Chloroflexus aurantiacus J-10-fl: one gene and its partner. The protein of the gene in region 2 interacts with the protein of the main gene of each other region in a pairwise test. Links are inferred from orthologs where the notes say so. Each region holds a gene or a part of one and is shown on either strand. Other genes may lie near its edges. The genes, in order: sfsA and CAUR_RS08475.

Region 1 (3,178 bases), 2.2 Mb from region 2 along the record:
CTTGGATACTGCATAGCCCGTGTGCAGGCGCGTGTCCGGGGGCGGGAGTTTGCCTCCCCCCAGCGGGGGGAGGTCGGGAGGGGGGCGGGATTAAGGTGATCGGGAACCAGTATCGAGCACGCCCATCACTACTCCCCCGCTCCTCTCCTGCCAAGGGAGAGGAGCGGGGGCTGGGGGGTGAGGTAAGGAGACACACTCCCACCCCGGCCCGCCCCCGCTGGGGGCGGGAGTTTGCCTCCCCCCAGCAGGGGAGGTCGGGAGGGGGGCGGGATTGCGGTGAGCGGGAACCAGTATCGAGAACGCCCATCACCACTCCCCACTCTACGGTGCATTTCCCAACCTCCGGTTCTTGCACGTGCGTTTCAGTATTTGTTGTGGTAAAAAAGATTGTGCAGTACGCAAAGATGATGACGACTTCGGAGGCTCGCAATTGACACGTTGGCTCTGGCTTATCTGGCTCGCTGTGCTGGGGGTAGTCTGTCTAGGGGGATTGCTGGCCTGGCAGCGCGCCCGTCATTTTGAACGGCTGTTTCATCTGACTCGGCTTGATCCGCTGGGTTTGACCGCTATCAGCAATGATCGCTCGCCATCAGCGCGTATCGTGATGTTCGGTGACTCGCGAGCCGCAGCATGGCCACCACCGGACGGCTTTACGATGGTCAACCGCGGTGTTCCCGGCCATACTAGCGCCCAGGCGCGCCTGCGCTACCGGCTCCATGTTAGTCCGCTCAAGCCAGAACTGGTGATTATGCAGGTCGGTGTCAATGATCTGGCGGCGCTGGCAATTCTGGACGACGACGATGACAGCGAGGCGATTACGCAGGCAACTATTGCCAATCTGCGCGAGATGCTGACCCTCGCCCGCAATGATGGCAGTCGGGTTATCCTGACCACCATCTTTCCCCTTGGCCCAAATGCGCTTGAACGGCTCGATCCATCAACCAGTCGGATCACGGCGGCGATTACCCGCGTCAATCAGGCAATCCATGCTATGGCAGCCCCAGATGTCATTATCTTCGACAGTGCAGCGATCCTGGCCGATGAAACGGGGTATGTGGCTGAGCCGTTTCGTGATGATCTGCTTCACATCAATGCAGCGGGGTACAGGTTGTTGAATGAGCGGTTGGTCACGCTCTTGCGCGAACTGGAGTGAGTGCAACACGGCTTCATCAGTGTTGCCGCAGCTCGAACGGTACGGCTGCAAACGAGGCGAAGACCGGCACCTCCTGGCCCAGCGTGATACCAGACGGATCGACCGGGCAACGGTAGGCGTATATCTCAACACCAACCGAGCGTGCTTCTCGTAACGACCGGCTGAACGCCGGATCAACGGTCACATCGGGGGCAAATGCGCAACCACGCGAGCGTTGAATGATGAACACTACAGCCGCCCGCTGACCATTCCGGGCAGCATTGATCAGTAGCTCCAGATGGCGCCCCCCACGCTCAGTCGGTGCGTCGGGAAAGACGGCAATCCCATCAACCAGCCGGGTCACCGACTTGACCTCCAGCAGACAGGTATCCAGTCCTTCACTTAAGCGAAAATCGATGCGATGCGGGCCAAGCTGTACTTCTCGCTGTACCCGCGAATAACGCGCGAATTGGGGAAGCGCACCGAGCGACAATGCTGCCGCCACCAGGCGATTGGGTAATTGGGTGTCAAGCGAGACCAGGTCGCCATCCTGATAGACTGCTACCACCTGAAATGCCGTCTTCCGCCCAATTTCCTCGCGTGAGGCGAGCAACAGGCGCGCTCCTGGTGTTAGCAAATCGGTTAATCGCCCCCGGTCGGCGAGATGCGCACGCACCATTCGCCCACCCATCTGGGCTTCGACCAGAAACTGGCTCGGACGACTGGCAAACGTCGCCTCAACCAGTGGCGCTCCACTGGAAAGCGGAACCCGTACTGGCGATTGTCCGTGATGTCCTGTTCCGTGCCCTGTCACCATATCCTAAGTATAACACGGCTTGTATCAAATCATGCACATTCCCAGTGAATGCTATCACAATATGCAACGCAGTCATCGAGGATCGTTCCTCGCAATGGTAGAATAGAAACGGTGTACTATGATGAGGTTACTCCATGCTGACACACGACGAGATTTCCCGTGTATTGGCCCACTATGATGTAGGTGAGCTACGGTCGGTACGGGCTGCCGGCCGGGGGATGATCAATGAAACAGCGTTTATCGAAACCAGTGTTGGCCGCTTTGTGATCCGTCGCAATCGTCGTGTCAGTGGTCTTCAATCGATTACATTTCGCCATCGGTTGCTCGATTGGCTTCGCCAGCGCGGTTTCCCGGCGCCACGTATCCTGCCGGCCCGCAATGGCGAGACGATGGTTATCGTTAATGACCGAGTCTACGAGCTGAGCATCTTTATCATCGGCGACGAATTTAATCCTGCCCGCCCTCAACAGTTGAGCGATATTGGCCGTGTGCTGGCCAGTTATCACCGGGCGGTTGCCGGTTTTCCCGATCTCCCCCCTGCATTAACGCCCCGTTACCTGCCTTCCAGTCTACGTAGTCTGACCGAACGCCTGATCACGCGTGACATCCTGGGTGAGTTGACCATCCCGTTACACTGGTACGAACGACGGATCGCCGATTTGTGCCATAAACTGAGTGACGAAGCCTATACCGCTCTCCCACATCTGCTTATCCACGGTGATGTGCATCGCGACAACCTTATCTTTCGTGGTGATGCAGTAGCGGCGCTGATCGACTACGATCAGGTCTGTGTCGATGCCCGCCTGGTCGATGTCGCTGATGCCCTGGTAGATATGGCGATTGGCTCACCACCCCCAGGCTGGTCAACGTGGGGGGTATATCGCGCACCACTTGATCTCGAACGGGTTCGACTGCTGCTCCATGCGTACAATGCAATCACGCCCCTGTCACACCAGGAAGCTGCCGCACTCACGGTCATGCTCGAAGTCGTCTGGCTCCAGGGGAACCTGCGGCGTACCCTCAGCACACCAGATGCTGAACCTGAGTACCATTTGGAACTGTTGGGACAGGGACAATGGTTTTCGGAATGGATGGATCGTCATCGCGATCAGGTGCTGTCGGCAGGTTTAGCAACGTGAGCACAACCAATACGCGCTGACGGAAAACCTTCGCATATTAAATCTGATACAATCCAAAGCATGGCCCGCGATTCAAGACGAACCCTTTCG
Region 2 (3,233 bases):
CATTGCATGGGCTACCCTCAGTAGTTCCCGCCCCCAGCGGAGGCAGCGCAGGGTGGGGGCTATCCCCTGGGCGCGCTCGCCACCTGCACCAACCCGTCGTGCCTGCTTCCAGCAGGGTAGCATATCAAACCTTGCGTGATACAGTGCATCACTGCCCGACCCCGACTATGCGGGCATCCGTCGCTGGCCGTCTTCTCCGGTACGATCCGTGGGGTCATCTGGATGATTGCGGGGGAGCGGGTTCCGTAGGGGCGGGTTCTAAACCCGCCCCTACGCACCTGCCCATCAAGCATTGTGTTTTTCAGATTTGGTACTACCACTCCGAACCAGTGCGCACCAGCCGAACCATCTGCCACCCATGGTTCCCGCCCCCAGCGGGGGCGGGTCAGGGTGGGGGTGAGACCCTGGGAGCGCACCCCTCCAGCGCGCTCACCGCCTGAACCAGTGCACGCCAGCGGCACCTTCCGCCACCCGTGGTTCCCGCCCCCAGTGCCAGTCAAGATTGGAAAATCTTGGTGACACGAGTGCAATCACGGTCAAACCGCTCGGTGAACGGATGTTGTTCAGCGCAGAGTACTCTCGCCTATTGGCGACGAGCGTCGATGTAACGGGCATTTACAAAGGCGACCTTCATACTATCGCCGCCAGCACATTCATTCTATCCCCATTCACATCAGCCTGACGCTTACCACCGGGCGGGTTGTCCGTGGTACAATGCTGAAAATAGAAGACCGTAGGATCAAGGTATGAGTCCTGAGCTTATTCGCGTTGTTGTTGCGCTCGTCATCGGCCTGCTCTTAATCGATCAATTCCGCCGCAGTGCGGTCGGATCGCGTCGCCGATGGGCATTTGCGCTCGGCGCAGCCGCAATGGTGGTTGTCGCAACATCCAACCTCTTCGTAGGGGCGCTCTTGCCGCTGATGATCATTGGCGGTAGTTTGGCCCTGGCGGCGGTCTGGTTGCTCTGGCAGGCATATCAACGCGGTGAACTGGCAGACCGCTTCGAGCGCGCCCGTGACTACCTGGAATCGGAACGACGTCGCTATGACGAGCAGGATCGGGGAGGATCGCACGATGGTTGACCTGGAAGCAATTGGCCGCCGGGCAAAGACGGCGGCTCGTGCGTTGGCGAAGCTCTCAACTGAACAGAAAAATGCAGCCCTGTGCGCAATTGCTGATGGATTGCTGGCGAGACAAGATAAGATTCTGGCTGCCAACGCTGCCGATGTCGCCGATGCAGAAAAGGGTGGGACGCCACCGGCGATTGTTGATCGCATGCTGCTGACGCCGGCGCGTCTGGCGGCGATTGCCGGCGATTGTCGGCAAGTGGCATCTTTGCCTGATCCAGTTGGTGAAATCTTTGATCGGCGTGAACTGCCGTCCGGGTTGCGCCTCTATAAACGGCGGGTGCCGATTGGGGTGATCGGTGCGATTTACGAAGCCCGCCCAAATGTGACCGTTGATATTGCGTCGCTCTGTCTGAAGGCCGGTAATGCCGTTATTTTGCGTGGTGGGAGTGATATTGCGCGCAGTGTGGCGGCAACAACAGAGGTGATTGCGCTGGCGTTGGAACAGGCCGGTTTGCCGGCGTTTGCTGTGCAAAGTATTATCGATCCCGACCGTGAACTGGTGCGGCAATTGCTACGCCTCGACCGTTACGTTGATATGATTATCCCGCGCGGCGGTGCCGGTCTGCACCGTTTCTGTGTCGAAAACGCGACGGTGCCGGTGATTGTTGGGGGAATGGGGGTCAGCCATATCTATGTTGAGCCGAGTGCCGACTTTGCCCGCGCTGTACCGGTGATTGTCAATGCCAAGGTGCAACGTCCGGGTGCCTGCAATGCACTTGATACGCTTCTGGTGCATCGGGCGGCGGCATCGACCTTTCTGCCGCTGGTAGCCGCTGCCCTCGCTCAGCACGGCGTGGAGTTGCGCTGTGATCTGGAAGCCCTGGCCATCCTCGCCGATGCGCCTGGGCACGAAGCCTGGAACCTGAAACCGGCCAGCCCAACCGATTTTGGCTGCGAGTTTCTGGCCTTGATCGTTGCAATCAAGATTGTAGGCAGCATTGATGAAGCACTTGATCATATCGCTCTGTACGGCGGTCATTCCGAAGCCATTCTGACCGGCGATCCGATCAGTGCTGAGCGCTTTACCCGTGAAGTTGATGCCACTGCTGTCTTTGTCAATGCCAGCACGCGCTTCAACGATGGTGGTCAGTTTGGTCTGGGTGCCGAGGTGGCAATTTCAACCAATCGCCTGCACGCACGTGGCCCGATGGGGTTGCAGGAATTGACGACCTATACCTGGATTGGTGAAGGCGATTATCTGGTGCGAGCCTGAACGTATGAACCTAACCCTGCGTTTGGCCCATCTCTACCCGGAACATATGAATGTGTATGGCGACCGTGGCAACGTGATCGCGTTGCGCCAGCGTTGCCAGCGGCGTGGTATTGCGCTGGAAATTGTTCCGGTCAATCCCGGCGACACGATTGACTGGCAAACCGTCGATCTGGCCTTCTTCGGTGGCGGACAGGATAGCGGGCAGGCTTTGATTACAGGCGATCTGATTGAACGGCAGGGGCCAGGGTTGCGGGCAGCTATCGAAGCTGACCTGGTGGTGCTGGCGATCTGTGGTGGCTATCAGTTGCTCGGTCACTACTTTTTGACCCATACCGGTGAACGTCTACCCGGTCTGGGTGTGCTGGATGTCCATACCATAGCCGGCAAACAGCGGATGATCGGCAACATTGTGATCGAAGTGCATTTAGGGGCAGAGCCGTGGCAGTTGGTTGGCTTTGAGAACCACAGTGGCCGCACCTTTCATGGCCCCGGCGTCAAGTCATTGGGCAGAGTACTGGTCGGCTACGGCGACAATGGCCAGGATCGCAAAGGGGGGGTGATCTATCGCAATACCTTTGGTTGTTACCTCCATGGCGCGCTGTTGCCCAAAAACCCCCAACTGACCGATCACCTGATTGAGCTGGCCCTCCGCCGACGGTACGGCTCCCAATACGTCTTACCGCCGCTACCGGCAGAGCGCGAACTGGCAGCCCAGCGCGCAATGGTACAACGTTTATTGACACGTTAAGCGAACCTCAGACGATGAAGGAGCATGTCGATGCAGATCACAACCACCGGCACGCCAACCGCGGAAGAGGCCGCAGCCGCAGTGGCAGCGATCATGGTCATCCTGACGGAAGAGGCTGCCCAGCCGGGTGAGCAGCCCGTAA

What was found.
Region 1: the proteins of CAUR_RS08475 (region 2) and sfsA interact in binary tests that used the Escherichia coli proteins (3 or more experiments, as listed by UniProt). The link is inferred for Chloroflexus aurantiacus J-10-fl from one-to-one orthologs.

Annotation. Positions count from the first base shown.
Region 1 is NC_010175.1:4,425,307-4,428,484, reverse strand. What follows is about bases 60-2,913. They hold sfsA (DNA/RNA nuclease SfsA), read right to left. Parts: upstream 1,950-2,913; coding sequence 1,170-1,949; downstream 60-1,169. Other genes in these bases: CAUR_RS17305 (homoserine kinase), read left to right, coding at 2,084-2,913; CAUR_RS17315 (SGNH/GDSL hydrolase family protein), read left to right, coding at 431-1,153. In the rest of the region: more of CAUR_RS17305, read left to right, coding at 2,914-3,088. UniProt on the Escherichia coli protein: Binds to DNA non-specifically. Could be a regulatory factor involved in maltose metabolism.
Region 2 is NC_010175.1:2,219,576-2,222,808, forward strand. Bases 300-3,208 are described here. They hold CAUR_RS08475 (glutamate-5-semialdehyde dehydrogenase), read left to right. Parts: upstream 300-1,074; coding sequence 1,075-2,343; downstream 2,344-3,208. Other genes in these bases: CAUR_RS08470 (hypothetical protein), read left to right, coding at 747-1,082; CAUR_RS08480 (type 1 glutamine amidotransferase), read left to right, coding at 2,348-3,091; CAUR_RS08485 (hypothetical protein), read left to right, coding at 3,122-3,208. Also shown: more of CAUR_RS08485, read left to right, coding at 3,209-3,233. UniProt on the Escherichia coli protein: Catalyzes the NADPH-dependent reduction of L-glutamate 5-phosphate into L-glutamate 5-semialdehyde and phosphate. The product spontaneously undergoes cyclization to form 1-pyrroline-5-carboxylate.